Regions from separate parts of the Hohaiivirga grylli genome, predicted to be linked through region 3. Evidence: riboswitches for the same ligand, from Rfam matches in the RefSeq annotation. Region 3 holds a riboswitch; each other region holds the start of a gene.
What was found. A riboswitch is a leader RNA that binds a small molecule or an ion and turns the genes downstream of it on or off. The one in region 3 is predicted to bind thiamine pyrophosphate.
Positions count from the first base shown of each region.

Region 1: it holds a riboswitch for thiamine pyrophosphate, as region 3 does, so the genes downstream of both, cytX (putative hydroxymethylpyrimidine transporter CytX) here and WJT86_RS04260 (ABC transporter substrate-binding protein) in region 3, are expected to answer to the same signal.
Region 2: it holds a riboswitch for thiamine pyrophosphate, as region 3 does, so the genes downstream of both, thiE (thiamine phosphate synthase) here and WJT86_RS04260 (ABC transporter substrate-binding protein) in region 3, are expected to answer to the same signal.

Region 1 covers NZ_JBBYXI010000001.1:612,047-617,601, forward strand. The annotation lists gene tsaE (tRNA (adenosine(37)-N6)-threonylcarbamoyltransferase complex ATPase subunit type 1 TsaE) at 1-958, shown strand, start outside; gene WJT86_RS02605 (nucleotidyltransferase family protein) at 959-1,726, shown strand; gene cytX (putative hydroxymethylpyrimidine transporter CytX) at 1,728-2,948, opposite strand; TPP riboswitch at 3,016-3,108, opposite strand; gene WJT86_RS02615 (MFS transporter) at 3,283-4,503, shown strand; gene WJT86_RS02620 (ABC transporter ATP-binding protein) at 4,540-5,334, opposite strand; gene WJT86_RS02625 (ABC transporter permease) at 5,331-5,555, opposite strand, start outside.
Region 2 covers NZ_JBBYXI010000003.1:443,625-449,179, reverse strand. The annotation lists gene WJT86_RS10240 (MlaD family protein) at 1-202, opposite strand, end outside; gene WJT86_RS10235 (ABC transporter ATP-binding protein) at 207-1,004, opposite strand; gene WJT86_RS10230 (MlaE family lipid ABC transporter permease subunit) at 1,035-2,180, opposite strand; gene dgcA (N-acetyl-D-Glu racemase DgcA) at 2,274-3,269, shown strand; TPP riboswitch at 3,316-3,414, shown strand; gene thiE (thiamine phosphate synthase) at 3,518-4,183, shown strand; gene thiD (bifunctional hydroxymethylpyrimidine kinase/phosphomethylpyrimidine kinase) at 4,202-5,005, shown strand; gene WJT86_RS10210 (helix-turn-helix domain-containing protein) at 5,147-5,555, shown strand, end outside.
Region 3 covers NZ_JBBYXI010000001.1:969,401-974,955, forward strand. The annotation lists gene WJT86_RS04255 (Pls/PosA family non-ribosomal peptide synthetase) at 1-3,137, shown strand, start outside; gene WJT86_RS04260 (ABC transporter substrate-binding protein) at 3,188-4,216, opposite strand; TPP riboswitch at 4,204-4,299, opposite strand; gene aroC (chorismate synthase) at 4,484-5,555, shown strand, end outside.

The DNA of each region.
Region 1 (5,555 bases), 360 kb from region 3:
TCTGATGATTTCACCGGCACGCCCTGATGGCCCGCCTATTCGACGGGGCAAATCTTACAGCACGATTGCAAAGCTGGCAGAGAACATTAACGCTTTTGTTGCCATGGACAGAGGCCTGCGTGCCTTAGGCTTCAGTGCGCCAAAAATTTATGGCGAAGACTTGGAAGCTGGTCTTCTGGTGATTGAAGATCTCGGCAGTGAGCCTGTTGTTGATGGCAATGGCCCAATTCCTGAGCGCTATGCTGAAGCTACGACATTGCTGTCACGCCTGCATAGTACCGTACTACCGCAGGTATTGCCGGTTGCTGATGGCGTAGATCACATTCTGCCACCATACGATATGGAGGCACTGCTTATTGAGGTTGATCTCTTGCTGGAATGGTATGTCCCCCATATCGCCAACCGCATGCTGTCATCACCTGCTAAATTTGAATTTGCCAACTTGTGGGCTGCAACACTTAAGGAAATTACTGAGGCAACCCCAACCTGGACACTCCGCGATTTCCACTCACCCAATCTGATCTGGTTGCCAGAGCGTGAAGGTGTCAAACGGCTAGGTGTCATTGATTTTCAGGATGCCGTTCTTGGGCACCCAAGCTACGACGTTGCATCACTCTTGCAGGATGCCCGTGTTGACGTGGCTCCTGATCTGGAACTGAAACTCCTTGGCCATTACATCCGCGAGCGCCGTGCACTGGATGAAACTTTTGATATGGCCAGTTTTGCCCGAGCCTATGCAATCATGGGCGCCCAGCGTGCAACAAAAATACTCGGTATATTTGCACGTCTGGATAAGCGGGATCATAAACCACAGTATCTTAATCACCTGCCACGCATTGAAAATTATCTGCGTCGTAATCTGGCACATCCTGCTTTGGCCCAGCTTAAAGAATGGTTCGATGCCTATCTGCCGCATCTGTCCAAAACGCAGAATACGCAAAATAACGATGAGGCATAAATGGCTTCCAAGAAGAAAGAAACAATCAGCCCTCATAAGGCAGTCAGCCGGGCAATGGTATTGGCCGCTGGCCTTGGAAAACGTATGCGGCCTCTGACCGATACGATGCCCAAGCCTCTGGTTCCCGTTTGTGGAAAGTCGTTGATTGATTATTCTCTGGATCGTGTCGCTGAGGCTGGCATTACAGAGGTTGTTGTTAATGTTCATTATCTGGCTGATCAGCTTGAAGAGCATTTGTCTCATCGCAAGGCGCCGCATATTACCATTTCTGATGAGCGGGGAGAGCTGCTTGAGACTGCTGGTGGGATCAAGAAAGCAATGCCGTATCTGGTTGCAGGCCAGAGCCAGCCTGAACCATTTCTCATTCTGAATTCTGACGAGCTCTGGATTGAGGGTGCGCACCCAAATATTGAGCGGATGCTTGAGCACTGGAATCCTGAGCAGATGGATATTCTGCTGCTTCTGGCATCCAATGTTGCAAGCATCGGCTATAGCGGTAAAGGCGACTTCCTGATGGATACATTAGGACGTCTGCAAAGGCGTCCTGAAGGTGAAATGGCTGCCTTTGTTTATGCGGGTGTCGCCATTGCCAAGCCTGAGCTGTTTGATGATATCCCGGCTGGTCCCGTTTCAATGAACCTGCTTTTTGACAGGGCTATTGCCAAAGAACGTTTGTATGGCCTGAGGCTGGATGGCATCTGGCTGCATGTCGGAACAGTTGAAGCAATAGCTGAGGCGGAAGCCTGTGTAGAAGCAAGCACCCGCTAAGCTATGACTTGGTTGTGGTTGATGCTTTCAGGAGGTGCGATCGGGCAGATTTCCTGATAAGCACATGGATGATTGCTGTCAGAACAATACTGCTTAATCCGCCACCAAGAGGGCTGCCTAACCTGCTGCAGATGAAGAAAGCTGCAAAGCCGAGGCCAAGAGAGATAAGGCCACTAAAGTTAAATCTGCTACTGCGGGCATCATGGCGTAACAGGAAATAATCTGTCAGCAGGATTGCGGCCATTGGTGCAAAGATGGCTCCGATAAACATCAGAAAGTTTTCATAGATATTGCTGTAGAGCGCCAGCAATGTACCGATTGAGATGACAGCAATACTCAAACCTTTCTCAGGTAATTCTGGCACGATATTTCGTGCAGAGGCCACTGCTGAATAAACATCAAGAAAAGTTGTCATGATTGTTGAAAGGGCAACGATACTCAGAGCAACAATTCCAAGGCCTGCTGCCAGTAACATTGGGGTTGGGTCTGCCTCGCCCGTATAAAGTGCACCTATAAAGCCAATGCCGTACATCCACAGGCTGCCCACAAGATATCCAAGGCTTGGTGCCAGTGTAGCTGCAGATGCGCTGCGCGAGCGATATGCATAATCTGCGACCAGAGGCAGCCAGCTTAAAGGCATAATGAATGAAAGCTCAAAGGCTTTACTGAATGGCATGGGTGGTTCTGGAGACACAGATATAGCTGATGCATCACCTGCTTTTCCCCATAATACCCAGCTTATAAAAACTGTTAACAGGAAGAGCAGAATAACCGTAATTGTATTCTTCCGTTGGCGTCCCTCAACCTCCCAAAGGCTCCATAAGCCAATGAGAGCACCCATGATGACGATGGCGATTGTTGTAGCCTCAATATTCCATAGCTTATTGATGATGCCACCAAGAGCAAGCCCACTCTGCTGAACCATCACCGCTGCCCAGCCAATCAGCTGAATGACATTGGCGACTGATAACAGCCATGAGCCTCTCTGGCCGAATGAGATGCGTGTACACATGATTGATGGCATTTTTTCTCGAAAGCCGATCAGTGCAACCAACCCCAATAAAATGACCCCAACAATATGCCCAAGAAGAATTGCCCATAAACCCGGCCATAGACCAGCGGCAGCAATCATGCCTCCCGTCATAATTTCTGCAACGGATACTGCTGCTCCGAACCAGAGTAGGGCAAGGGAGAACCATGAATAACTATGGGTTGTTTGCATAATCTCTTCCCGCATAAACAGTTTGAATGGCAGAAAGGTAGATAGGGCAGGCAGCGAGGATAGCAGGCTGGTGTCTCATCCGAAGTCCCTACAGCAGTACAAACTGCATCAGGTTCAATGGGTATTATCTCAGCCCAGTTGGGCACCCCATTCGGTTTCAAAATCCCCATACGTTTCGTAAAGGGAGTACAGAGAAGATATAGGCACATTTCAGATTGGGAAAAATCGACTTTCGTTGCAGAGCATTGACGGAATAAATCAAATGGCTTTTCTTCCTGAACAAACAGGCATATTGAGGGAATATGTGCTGTTATGATGTGCTGAGGATAGGAATGTGCGTAGTGAAGAGCAGAGTTTGATGCCGCCATCAGCAAGGCTGACAGAAACCGTGACATTGAGCATTCTGATTGCGATCAGCTTATCTCATCTTATGAATGATGTTGTGCAATCCCTGATTCCCTCAATGTATCCACTGATTAAAGACAGCCTGCATCTCAGCTTCAGGCAGATTGGTTTAATACAACTGGTTTTCCAGTTGACAGCTTCAATTCTGCAGCCGGTTGTTGGTATCTATACGGACAAGAAACCACAGCCCTTTTCACTGGCTGTAGGGATGGGATTATCGCTTATCGGTATTCTGCTGCTCTCCCATGCCACTTCATATACCCAGATACTGGTTGCTGTTGCGTTCGTTGGTATGGGGTCTTCGATTTTTCATCCTGAAGCTTCACGTGTTGCACGTATGGCGTCGGGTGGGCGCCACGGAATGGCACAATCTGTCTTTCAGGTGGGTGGATATGCCGGCTCTGCTTTTGGGCCACTGCTGGCAGCTCTTTTCATAATTCCATACGGACAGAGCAGTCTTCTGTGGTTCTCACTGGTTGCGGTTGTTGCAATTGGCGTTCTGGCATGGATCGGGATGTGGATGCGTGACCAGCGCAAGGCCAGCAAGAAAACAGGTCTTAAAAGCGTTGAGCCACCTGTTGGCATCTCTTCACTACGTATCAAGATCATTCTCTCTATTCTGGTTTTGCTGGTCTTCTCCAAGGCCTTCTATATGGCCAGCATGTCCAGTTATTTTACCTTCTACCTGAAAGAAACATTCCATGTTTCAAACAGTGAAGCTCTGCATTATTTGTTCTACTTCCTTGGTGCTGTGGCTGTTGGTACACTGGTTGGCGGGCCGATAGGAGATCGTATCGGACGCAAGGCTGTTATCTGGTTCTCAATTCTTGGCGCTCTACCCTTCACGTTGATGCTGCCTTACGCAAATCTGTTCTGGACGGGTCTTCTCGCCATTGTAATTGGCCTGATTATATCATCAGCCTTCTCATCAATTGTTGTATATGCGCAAGAGCTTAATCCCGGGAAAGTCGGGATGATTGCCGGTCTGTTCTTTGGGCTCTCATTTGGTGTTGGTGGTTTAGGAGCCGCTGTTCTTGGGGAGCTCGCTGACCACACCAGCATAAGTTTCGTCTATCACATCTGCTCTTATCTGCCAGCAATTGGGCTTCTGACAGTTTTCCTTCCCGGACGGAAAAGCGTGCGCGGCTAAGATTTAAAAAAAGGCCACCAGAAGGTGGCCTTTTTGTTATCCAACGAGTAGACGGTCTTCCGAAATGTCCTCATTTCTGACCCTGCGAAACTGGGCGAGCAGATCCTCAATTGTGAGATCTTTCCGGTGGCTGCCTGATGCATCAAAAATGATATTACCTTCATGCAACATGATGGTGCGTGTGCCCATATCCAATGCCTGTCGCATGGAGTGGGTGACCATTAAAACCGTGAGTCCATAGCGTTCGGCAAAGCGTTTTGTCAGATCAAGAACAAACTCTGCATTGCGTGGATCAAGAGCTGCCGTGTGCTCGTCCAGAAGAAGAACGCTGGAGGGTGACAGAGTTGCCATCACAAGTGATAGAGCCTGTCTCTGTCCGCCGGATAATGAACCCATTGGCTGGCTCAGGTTATCTTCAAGGCCCAGTCCGAGTTCTGAGATGCGGCCTTTTACAGTCTCAATATAATGGCGGTTCAGGGCACGTCTGAAAGTGCGCCTTCTGCCACGTGCTGAGGCAAGTGCAAGATTCTCTGCAATGGAGAGATCGCCGCAGCTTCCCAGTAACGGATCCTGAAAGACGCGGGCAATATAGGTTGCGCGCTGTTCTGCTGGCAGCTTGGTCACATCTGTATTAGAGACCATGATCCGGCCACCGCTTAAAGGCACATCGCCGGCGATAGAGCCAAGAAGTGTCGATTTACCCGCGCCGTTTGAACCAATGATGCAGGCAAATTCACCATTCTCAAGACGAAGGGAGATATCTTTCAAAGCCCGGCGCTCATTTGGCGTGCCGGGATTGAAGGTGATGGAGAGGTTCTGGACTTCGATCATGCGAAGACCTTCTTCTTGAGTTTAGGTACGACAAGGGCGATCAGAACAATCAATGCCGTGACGAGGTTGAGATCAGAAGCTTTAAAGCCTAAGAAATCAACATCCATAGCTAATTGTATAACCATACGATAAACGATCGCGCCTACAATGCAGGCAAGTAAACGTACCCATATTTTACGTGAAGGGATGAGAGTCTCGCTGATGATAACTGCGGCTAGTCC
Region 2 (5,555 bases), on a different contig from region 3:
TTACCTGCCCAACTGGGATACCATTGAACAGAACACTGGCCCCAACAGACAAACCAGAAACGGAATCTGAGAATATGATATCCAGTGTTTTACGCTGCTTGGCAGAGCCAAGGTCGGCAAACCAGTAGATAAAAGCGAACGCTCCAGCAATGACTGCCAGAGTAAAGGCTCCCACTAGGGCGTAATTTGCTTTTGTTTCCATATCATTATGCCTCATGCTGCCCTGCAAGCACAGCACGAGCCCGCTTACCATGAAAATAAGAATGTACCCAAGGATTTGTTGATTGCAACATATGTTCAATCGGCCCTTGCTCTATAATTTTTCCCTGACCAAGTGCAGCAATACGATCACAAGCTGAGTAGAGACTATCCAAATCATGTGTGACCATGAAAACTGTCAGGCCAAGTGTTTTTTGCAGTGTTTCAATGAGATCATCAAAATCACCCGCACCAATCGGATCAAGCCCTGATGTTGGCTCATCCAAGAAAAGGATATCCGGATCTAAAGCTAAAGCACGCGCCAAAGCCGCACGCTTGATCATACCACCAGAAAGTTCTGAAGGAAATTTATCAGCCGCATCAGCTGGAAGACCAACCATCTGAATCTTCAGCATTGCCATCTCATCCAGAACATCCTGAGGAAGAGACAGATATTCCCGCATCGGCACCTGAACATTTTGCTTGACCGTCAGGGCTGAGAACAATGCCCCCTGCTGAAAGAGAACACCCCAGCGCTGCTCCATCTTCCGGCGCTCATCATGAGAAAGACCATCAACATTCTGGCCAAATACGTTGATTTCACCCGCGCGTTTTTTAATCAGCCCAAGAATAGTACGGGTTAAAACGGATTTACCCGTACCCGAAGCACCTACGAAGCCAAGAATCTCACCCCGATAAATATCAAGATTAAGATCCTTCATAATTGTTTTAGGACCAAAACCAACTTCCAAGCCACGCACACTTATGACGACTTCCTTCTGGGAAGTATCATTATTCTGCGGCATATTTTTTGGCTCAGGCTTGCTCATTGGACCTCAGAAGTTAATCGCTGCGTAGAACATAGCGAAGATACCATCCATCAAAATAACCATGAAGATGGACTTCACAACTGCCGAAGTCACATTACGCCCCAACGATTCAGCTGATCCCTTAACAGCCAAGCCTTCGGAACAGGCAATAACACCAATAACCAAAGCCATGAAAGGCGCCTTTATAATGCCGGCAAAAAAGGTATTCATAGCAATTGCAGACTGAAGCCGTGTCAAAAAGACATCCGATGGAATATCACCATAGAGTGCAGCCGTAATTGCACCGCCCAACAAACCGGACATTGATGCGATGAAAGTGAGAAGTGGCAATCCGATAATAAGAGCCAGAATTCTCGGGACAATCAGAACTTCAATCGGATCAAGCCCCATTACGCGTAAAGCATCAACCTCTTCACTCATTTTCATGGATCCGAGCTCTGCCGTATATGCAGAACCAGAACGACCTGCAATCATAATTGCAGTAAGGAGAACGGCCAGTTCGCGCAATGTCAGAATACTGATCAGGTCAACAACAAAAACTGTTGCCCCAAATGTCTTCAGCTGAAAGATACCTTGCTGCGCAATAATACAGCCAACAAGAAACGAGATCAGAACAATGATCGGCACACCACGAAGAGCAACCTGCTCCATCTGTGTAACAAGCGACGTAAAACGAAATGATTTTGGCCTGAACAGAACACGGATTAACGCCGAGACAACCTGACCAAAAAAGACAATACCATCATAGGCATCCTGGCGTGTCTGGATAACTGACTTTCCAATTTCAGATAAGAAAGTAACAAGTCCAGATTGCTTTTCTTCCTGCTTTTCCTCAACCGTATGAGAAGATATTTCAGTCAGAAGAATATCATGGGTTGCACTTTGCCCCTGTATCTGAACTTTGATACCTCGGCTCTCAAGTGTACGTGCTGAACGAATAATCAGCCAGCTGCCAACTGTATCCAGCCGTCCCAGACCAGACAGATCAAAGATAACTGGCTGATTTTCCTGTATCTCGACAAGTCTTGCCGCGTAATCATCAGCCCTTTTTCCAAGACTTGAGGTCCAGTCTCCCTGCAAGGCAATATGAACCTGATTGTCAGCATGACTGACATCTATCTTCGGTTCATTATCAATATCTGCTGAGTGCACGCAGAAAATCCTTGCCACTAAAAAAGAACGAACTAATTTCTTAACCTAAGTACTTTAATAAAAGCGATAAAATAGTTAAGGTGCATATCAATGATCCCCTGCAAAATACAGACAAAAATTGATCATTTTCCTTTAAAAGAACCTTTCGTTATATCGCGAGGGACACGTACTGAAGCAATCGTTGTAACGGTTGAACTAACAGACCTCAATAATCAAAAGATTGGACGCGGGGAATGCACGCCATATGCACGCTATGGTGAAAGCGTTGACAGTGTTATCGCGCAAATTGAAAATATTCGTCCCTCTGTCGAGAATGGTATTTCTCATGAAGCATTAAGTCGCATCATACCTGCTGGAGCGGCTCGCAATGCGATTGATAATGCGCTTTGGGATCTGGAAGCAAAAGTAACAGGTATTCCAGCTCATATTACAGCTGGTGCCAAGGATTGGGCGCCGGTAACAACCGCTTTCACAATCAGTATTGGCACACCAGAAGTCATGAATAAGTCAGCGGTAAAAGCAGCTGATCGGCCTTTGCTTAAGGTCAAACTCGGTGGGGGGGATAATTTGGACATTGAGCGGATCAAAGCCGTCCGTTCTGGCGCGCCGAATGCCACACTTATTGCAGATGCCAACGAAGGCTGGACAGAGAATAATCTACCGGAGCATTTTCTGGCATGTTCTGACGCTGGATACGCCATGATTGAACAGCCCCTGCCGGCAGAGCTCGACCATATTCTCAAAACAATAGATAAGCCTGTGCCGCTTTGTGCAGATGAAAGCGCACATCGCAGAGAGGCCCTCCCCACTCTTGTTGGCATATATGATCTGGTTAATATCAAGCTCGATAAAACAGGTGGCCTCTATGAGGCTCTTTCAGTTGCCAATGAAGTCCAGCAGCTTGGCATGGATATTATGGTTGGCTGTATGCTGGGCTCATCCTTGGCAATGGCACCCGCTATGATCTTAGCCTCAAAGGCAAAATATGTTGATCTTGATGGTCCTCTGCTTTTATCAGCAGACAGGACGCCACCCCTTCATTGTGAACAGAGCCTGCTCTATCCGCCAACGCCTGAACTATGGGGCTGATATCATTCTCTTGCTTGCTTCTGTTTCAGCAAGTAGCTAGTATCCTAACATCTCCTTGGGGTGCCCTTTAGGGCTGAGAGGTCTGTACCAACCCATGAACCTGATCCGGATCATGCCGGCGGAGGAAAGAGAGATGGTATTGTACATAGATCCAAATCTCAGAATAACGTTGCATTTGGCTTCTTCAGCCTTACGGCATCCCTATATCGCCCTCAAAACTCAGATAAACTTTCTATTACGGATAAAACATGACCAGTGTTGATATTCGCCTTTACGGAATTATTGATCCGCAGATTGCGCGTGGACGTCCATTACATGAGCTTGTATTGGCTGCGGTTCAGGGTGGTGCAACCTTAATCCAGTACAGAGATAAAACATCTGATACGCGCCCAATGATTGAGCAAGCCCGGGCCATCAAGAATGTTCTTGCAGGAACATCCGTTCCTCTTCTTATCAATGATCGTATTGATGTCGCTCTGGCATCAGGTGCTGAAGGTGTTCACATTGGTCAATCCGATATGTACGCACAGGACGCGCGACATATTCTCGGCGCCTCCGCCATCATTGGCCTGACAGTCAACAATGCCATCAATGCAGAAGAATGCAGCAAGCTCCCAGTAGATTATGCCTGTATTGGGAGTGTTTTCCCAACCAACAGCAAGGATGATGCGGGCGCATCTATCGGCCTAGACGGCTTCTCAAAACTGGCCAGACAAATCCGTTCCAGACAGCCTTTTCTGCCTGTCGGTGCTATTTCAGGGATTAATCACAAGAATGCAGCATCGGTTATTGAAGCGGGTTCTGATGGTATTGCCATCATATCTGCCCTTTTCTCCCCTGATGATATTACATCTGCAGCTCAATCCTTGAATGAAGTTATTACCAAAGCTTTTCAAGCTCAGCATAACCAGTAAGCATCCAGAGATACCAATATGACAGCTATCGCAGTAACTATTGCAGGTTCGGATTCTGGTGGCGGTGCCGGAATACAGGCTGATTTGAAAACTTTTTCAGCTCTTGGTGTCTATGGCGCAAGCGTGATTACAGCCCTGACTGCCCAGAACACACGTGGCGTTCAGGGGATATACAACATCCCCCCAGACTTCGTGAAACAGCAGATTGATAGCGTATTTTCAGATCTGGACGTGAATGCTGTTAAAATTGGCATGCTCTCTCAACCAGACATTATCCAAGCTGTTGCGAATGGTTTGGGAAAATACAATCAAGCCCAGATCATTCTTGATCCGGTTATGGTTGCAGCGAGTGGAGATCGATTGATTGCAGAGGAAGCCGTCACAACACTCAAAGAAAGCCTTTTACCCCTTGCTCTTTTAATTACGCCCAATCTACCAGAAGCTGCCGTTATCCTTGGCGACAATCACCCTGCTTCCAATGAACAAGAGGTTATTTCTCAAGCTGAGCGGCTATTAAAACTTGGCCCCAAAGCTGTCTTGATAAAAGGTGGACATGGTAACGGGCCAGAGAGTACAGATATTCTGCTAGATCACAATGGCGTTTATCGCCTCAGCTCTGCGCGCTTAAACAGCCACAATACTCATGGAACCGGTTGTACCTTATCATCTGCAATTACAGCTTTCATTGCCAAGGGTGCAGATTTACGCGAGGCTATTACAGAAGCTAAACGATACCTGACGGCGGCTCTGAAAGCAGCAGACAGCTTGCATATAGGCCACGGGATAGGACCAGTTCATCACTTCCATAAGTTATGGAAGTGATGAAACGAGGCTTTCCATACCAACAGATACACACACCTATTCAGAAACATGGCACTCAATGCCTTAAAGGGTCTTCCTTTTTCTTGCCGTTTGGTCTAACAAACATATGTTCTATTTGTGGAACGTATTGAGGCGAAAATAATGGGTGTTGAAGGTAAAGAACGTCTACGTAGTCTGGAAAGTGGTGCCATGGCACTATCTGGACAACTGGGAAAAACTGTCCAGCGTTTGCGAAAAGCCTACAACCTGTCGCTCTCTGAGCTGGCCGAGCAATCAGGCGTTGCAAAATCAATTATCAGCCAGATTGAGCGTAATGAGACAAACCCAACACTTGCAACAATTTGGCGTCTATCTCAGGCACTTGATGTTTCAATTGAGCGTGTTCTGGCCACAAGCGACGAAGAACCGTTTATTGATAAATCCTCCAAGGCAGATACTCCTATTCTGGTCTCCGATGACGGACGGATGCGTTTGACAATTATTGGCTGGATCAAAACAGTTGAATGGCTTCAGTGGTACGACGTCCAGGCTGATCCTCAAGGTTTTCTGG
Region 3 (5,555 bases):
GAGAAGCCCTTCCTGCACCATTGCTGGAAAAATGGTCAAAGCCCGGTCGTCGGTTGTTCAATACATATGGCCCGACAGAGGCAACGGTTGTTGCGACAGCTCTGGAACTGAAAGCCGGACAGCCAGTCACGATTGGTAAGCCAATCCCGAATTATAGCTGTTACGTTGTCAATGAAGCTCTGGAACTTGTCGCCCCCGGTGTTGAGGGCGAGCTTTTGCTGGGTGGTCCGGGTATTGCCCAAGGGTACCTCTTACGTCCAGAGCTGACCGCTGAGAAATTTATAAAGAACCCATTCGCAGATAATTCGCGCGATCCGGTGTTATACCGCTCCGGTGATGCTGTTGTGCTTGATAAAGATGGTAACCTTGAGTTCCATGGGCGTCTGGATGATCAGGTCAAGATACGAGGTTTCCGTGTTGAGCTTGGTGAAATAGAGGCTAAGGTTGCGGCTCTCAAAGGTGTTCAGCAGGCAGCGGTAATCTTGCGTCAGGCTGATGGGATTGACCGTCTGGTTGCCTTTCTTGTTTTAGAAGACGGTGCCGTTCTTGATCAGGTTGAAATGCGTCATGAGCTGCGGGAGCAGATGCCGGCCTATATGGTTCCCGGACATTTTGAAATTATCAAGACACTTCCCCGTCTGACATCCGGAAAGACAGATCGCAAAGCACTTAAGACACTTTCTTTAACGGCGACTATTGAAACTGAGCAGGATGAACCTGAGAACCCAACTGAGGCTGCATTGCTTGAAGCAGCCCGTGGTGTGTTTGGTGGGCAGGCTGTTCCGTTTGAGGCAGACTTCTTCATTGATCTTGGTGGGCATTCACTTCTTGCTGCACGCTTTGTTTCAGCAGTCAGATTATTGCCGGGGCTTTCCGCAATTACACTGCAGGATGTCTATAACTTCCGGACATTACGCAAGCTCTCCAATGCCTTGATTGAGCGAACGGGGGGCTATGGTCATGTTAACAGTGGCGTTGATCTGACATTTACACCACCGCCTTTTGCGCGCCGTTTTTTATGCGGCTTGGCGCAGGCTATGACATTGCCGATCATTATTGCGCTTGCAACGACCCAATGGCTTGGGGCGTTTGTGACTTACCTGCTGATTGCCGGTGAGGGGCATAGTCTGTTGTTTGAGATCATTGCAGTTCTCACGGTTTATGCACTGATCAACTTTGTGACGGCTGGCATATCAATTGCCGCAAAATGGCTTGTCCTCGGGCAAACCAAACCCGGTCGTTATCCGCTATGGGGAACCTATTATTTCAGGTGGTGGTTTGTTCGGCGATTGAATGTTCTTGTCCATATCAAATGGATACAGGGCTCTCCAATTATGAATTTCTACCTTCGCCTTCTTGGTGCGAAGGTTGGTCGGGATGCTGTTATTGGTGACGTGAATATCGGGGCGCCTGATCTTCTGAGTATCGGTGCGCGCACAACAACAGGAGGCAAGGTTATCTTTGCCAATGCAGAGGTTGTCGGTAACGAGCTCATCATCGGTCATATTGATATTGGTGATGATGTAGTTATCGGAGCATCTGCAGTTGTGGGTTCAGATACAAAGATTGGCAACTATTGCCAGATTGGTGATCTGACCACTGTTCCTAATGACTCCGTTTTGCCGGAAGCAGAAATATGGGATGGCTCTCCGGGGCGCAAGGTTGGTGATGTCGATATCGCAGAACTGCCAGAGCCTGCTGATGCCTCAAAGCGTCGCCGGATGTGGCATAGCGTGTTTTATATCATTATGGTGATGCTGGTTCCGGCAATTAGCCTGCTGCCAATCTTCCCGGCCTTCATTGTGCTTGATGGTATCGATGATTTCATGTCGTCAATTACCGACATCAAATACGTCTATTACATGCCGCTTCTGACATGGCCTGCTGCCATGTGTCTGAGTGCTTTTACAGTGCTCTTCATTGCCCTTGTTCGCTGGGTTATCCTGCCAAAGGTCAATTCTGGGACTTATTCCGTATTCTCAGGTTTCTATCTGCGGAAGTGGACGGTTGCTTTTGCAACGGAAGTAACCTTGGAAACCCTGTCATCGCTCTACGCCACAATCTACATGCGGGCGTGGTACCGTTTGATGGGGGCAAAGATTGGCAAGGGTGCTGAAATTTCGACCAATCTGGCCGGTCGTTATGATGTTACGGAAATTGGTGCCGGTAACTTCATTGCTGACGAGGTGGTCTATGGTGAGGAAGAAATCCAGCGCGGCTGGATGACCATTCTGCCAGCCAAGACTGGTGATCGGGTTTTTGTCGGGAATGATGCTGTCCTGCCGCCAGGTGCTGATATTCCTGAAGGTGTTCTGATTGGTATCAAATCCAAGCCACCCGCTAATGAGCTTATTCAGCCGGGTGATACTTGGTTTGGTTCTCCGCCCATCAAGCTGCCAACACGTCAACGTGTGAATGTTGATGCCAACTGGACATATGAACCCGGGTTCTGGCGCAAATTCTCTCGTGGTGTCTTTGAAGCCCTGCACACATCGTTTGCGACGATGCTGTTCATTACCCTTGCAATGATCGTGATTGACAGATGGTTCCTGCCAGCGATCCTGCTGGGGGATATCTGGGGGCTTATTGTCCGCTTCATTATTGGCAGTGTCTTTATCGCAATTATGCAGGTTCTGTGTGTTGTTGCGGTTAAGTGGCTGATGATGGGGGCTTATAAACCAACGATGAAACCAATGTGGTCATGGTGGGCCATGCGCACAGAGGCGGTTGCGGTTCTCTACTGGGGGCTTGCGGGTAAGGTTATGCTTGAGCACCTTCAGGGAACACCGTTCCTACCTTGGGTTCTGCGATTATTCGGTACAAAAGTCGGGAAGGGTATCTGTATGCATACAACAGATATTACTGAGTTTGACTGTGTCACGATTGGTGACTTCTGCACCATCAATGCTCAGTCCGCCTTGCAGACCCATCTTTATGAAGACCGGGTGATGAAAGTGGGGCGCGTCAAGCTTGCCGACGGTGTGACCGTAGGGGCGAATGCGACGGTGCTTTATGATAGTCATGTCGGCTCTTTTGCGCAGCTCAGCCCGTTAACTATTGTTATGAAGGGTGAAAGCATCCCTGAGAATACAGCATGGCAGGGTGCGCCAGCTGTTCCGGTCACCAGTAAAAACTGAACCAGCGTTAAAATGGCTCTTTCCTTTATGAGGAAGGAGCCATTTTCAATTTATTGAATAATGTCACTAATCCAGCGCTGAATAAATTCCTGACGCTTATTCTTGCGCCACTCCATATCAGTATCGATCAGTTTTACTTTACTGATATCCAGCATGGGTTCAGTAATATGGGCATCTCTGTGCAATGGCAGATAATTGATCTTGTTAATGATCAGAACATTGGCAAACTCTGCGCTTTCAAGCCAGTTGACCAACTTGAGTGCGGTGTCTGATTTGCGAGTTCCTTTCAGTATTGCAACGCCAGTTATGCCGTATGTTGTACCTTCTTCGGGGTAAGTCACGATAACCGGATAGCCCTGTTGCTGGGTGTCTAAAGCATCAGGCAGATAGAAAATGCCTGCTGCGGCTTGTCCGGTAGCGATGGGGATCGCGCCGCCCTGACCGCTCTTTGTATAAAGCTGTATGTTTTTATGGAGCTGCTTTTGATAGGCAAAGGCGCCTGTCTCTCCATAAAGGGCAGCCAAGGCATAAATACGTTCCGTTGCAGTGCCTGAGGTTCTTGCATCTGCCATCTGAAGACTGTTGGCATAGGCAGGATTGAGCAAATCCTGCCAAGACTTGGGTGCTTTCAAACCATTCTTTTCAAGAAAATTTGTATTAGCCATAAAAACCAGTGGCATAAGTCCCCAGGAGTGCCATTTCTCATTACGTGAACGATATCTTTCCGGAATTCCATCTCCAGCAGGGGGGAGATTTGTCAGGAGATCCTGTGCTGCTGCAACCTCAAATATTTCATCCGGCCCACCAAACAGAATATCTGCTTGCGGATTTCTGCTCTCTGCTTCTATTCGGGCAAGAGCTTCTCCAGCGGACAGGCGGATAACCTGTGTTTTGATGCCTGTTTGCTTGGTAAACGCCTCGAAGACTTTTGAGGAGTATTTTTCAGGCATGGTTGAATAGATATTCAGTGTTTCCGATGCCTGAGTGCTGCTCAACGTGTATAGGCAAAAGAGCAGCCCCAAAAATAGCTTGGTGCAGATAAGTTTAAGAATTTTGGAATTTGAAAACAGAACCAACATGACCTCCCTCCGCTGGTACGAACCAGATCAGGTGATACGGGTATTTCTCAGCAGCCGGAGAGGCTGCACCCCGAGTCAACAGACATTGTCTATACGCTTTCATGAGAGTTGGATAGCTCTGATATTTCCCTCTCAATGCATCTTTGGTGGAACAGGGAAACGCCTTTCTCCTTAAATCCTGCAGTATCTCAGTGAGGTGGGGGGTGACATTCGGGGAGTTTACTCTTAAACAAAAGGGAATGTTCTATTGGTGCAAGCGCATATCCCATGTCTCATAATACTTTTGGTCACCTTTTTCGCGTTACAACATTTGGTGAGAGCCACGGACCAGCTCTTGGTTGCGTAATTGATGGCTGCCCCCCGCTGATCCCGATTCATGAGGCAGAAATTCAGCTTGAACTTGATCGGCGTCGTCCTGGGCAATCCCGCTTTACGACCCAGCGTCAGGAACCGGATAAGGTGCGTATTCTGTCAGGCGTTTTCACTGATGAAAAGACAGGTAAGCAGGTTACGACTGGTACGCCGATTGCTCTGTTGATTGAGAACGTTGATCAACGTTCCAAAGATTACTCGGAAATCAAGGAAAGCTATCGTCCGGGGCACGCAGATATTGCCTATGATATGAAGTATGGCATCCGTGATTATCGTGGCGGTGGGCGTTCTTCAGCCCGTGAAACAGCTGCGCGTGTGGCTGCCGGTGCTATTGCACGCAAGGTTCTGCCGGATGTGAAGATACGCGCCGCATTGGTGCAGATCGGGCCTCACAAGATTAATCGTGATAATTGGGACTGGGCTGAGGTTGGTAACAATGCCCTGTTCTGTCCGGATGCATCAAGTGTCTCGTTTTTGGAAGACTATCTTGATGGAATTCGCAAAGCCGGCTCGTCCATTGGTGCTGTTGTTGAAGTCGTGGCTGAGGGTGTTCCTCCGGGGCTTGGCGCACCAATCTATGGCAAACTTGATTCAGAACTTGCCAGTTCGCTGATGTCTATCAATGCTGTCAAGGGCGTTGAGATTGGTGCCGGTTTTGCTTCTGCTGAACTGACCGGTGAAGAAAACGCTGATGAAATGTATGCCAGTAATGCGGGGCATCCAGCATTCTCCTCTAACCATGCAGGTGGTGTGCTGGGCGGAATTTCAACAGGGCAGCCATTGGTTTGTCGGTTTGCCGTTAAACCAACATCCTCCATTCTGCAGTTGCGCCATAGCGTAACTCGCGAAGGCAAGGAAACTGAAGTCCGCACAAAAGGGCGGCATGATCCATGCGTTGGTATTCGTGCTGTGCCGATTGCCGAAGCTATGGTTGCATGCGTTCTTGCAGATCAATTTTTACGCCATC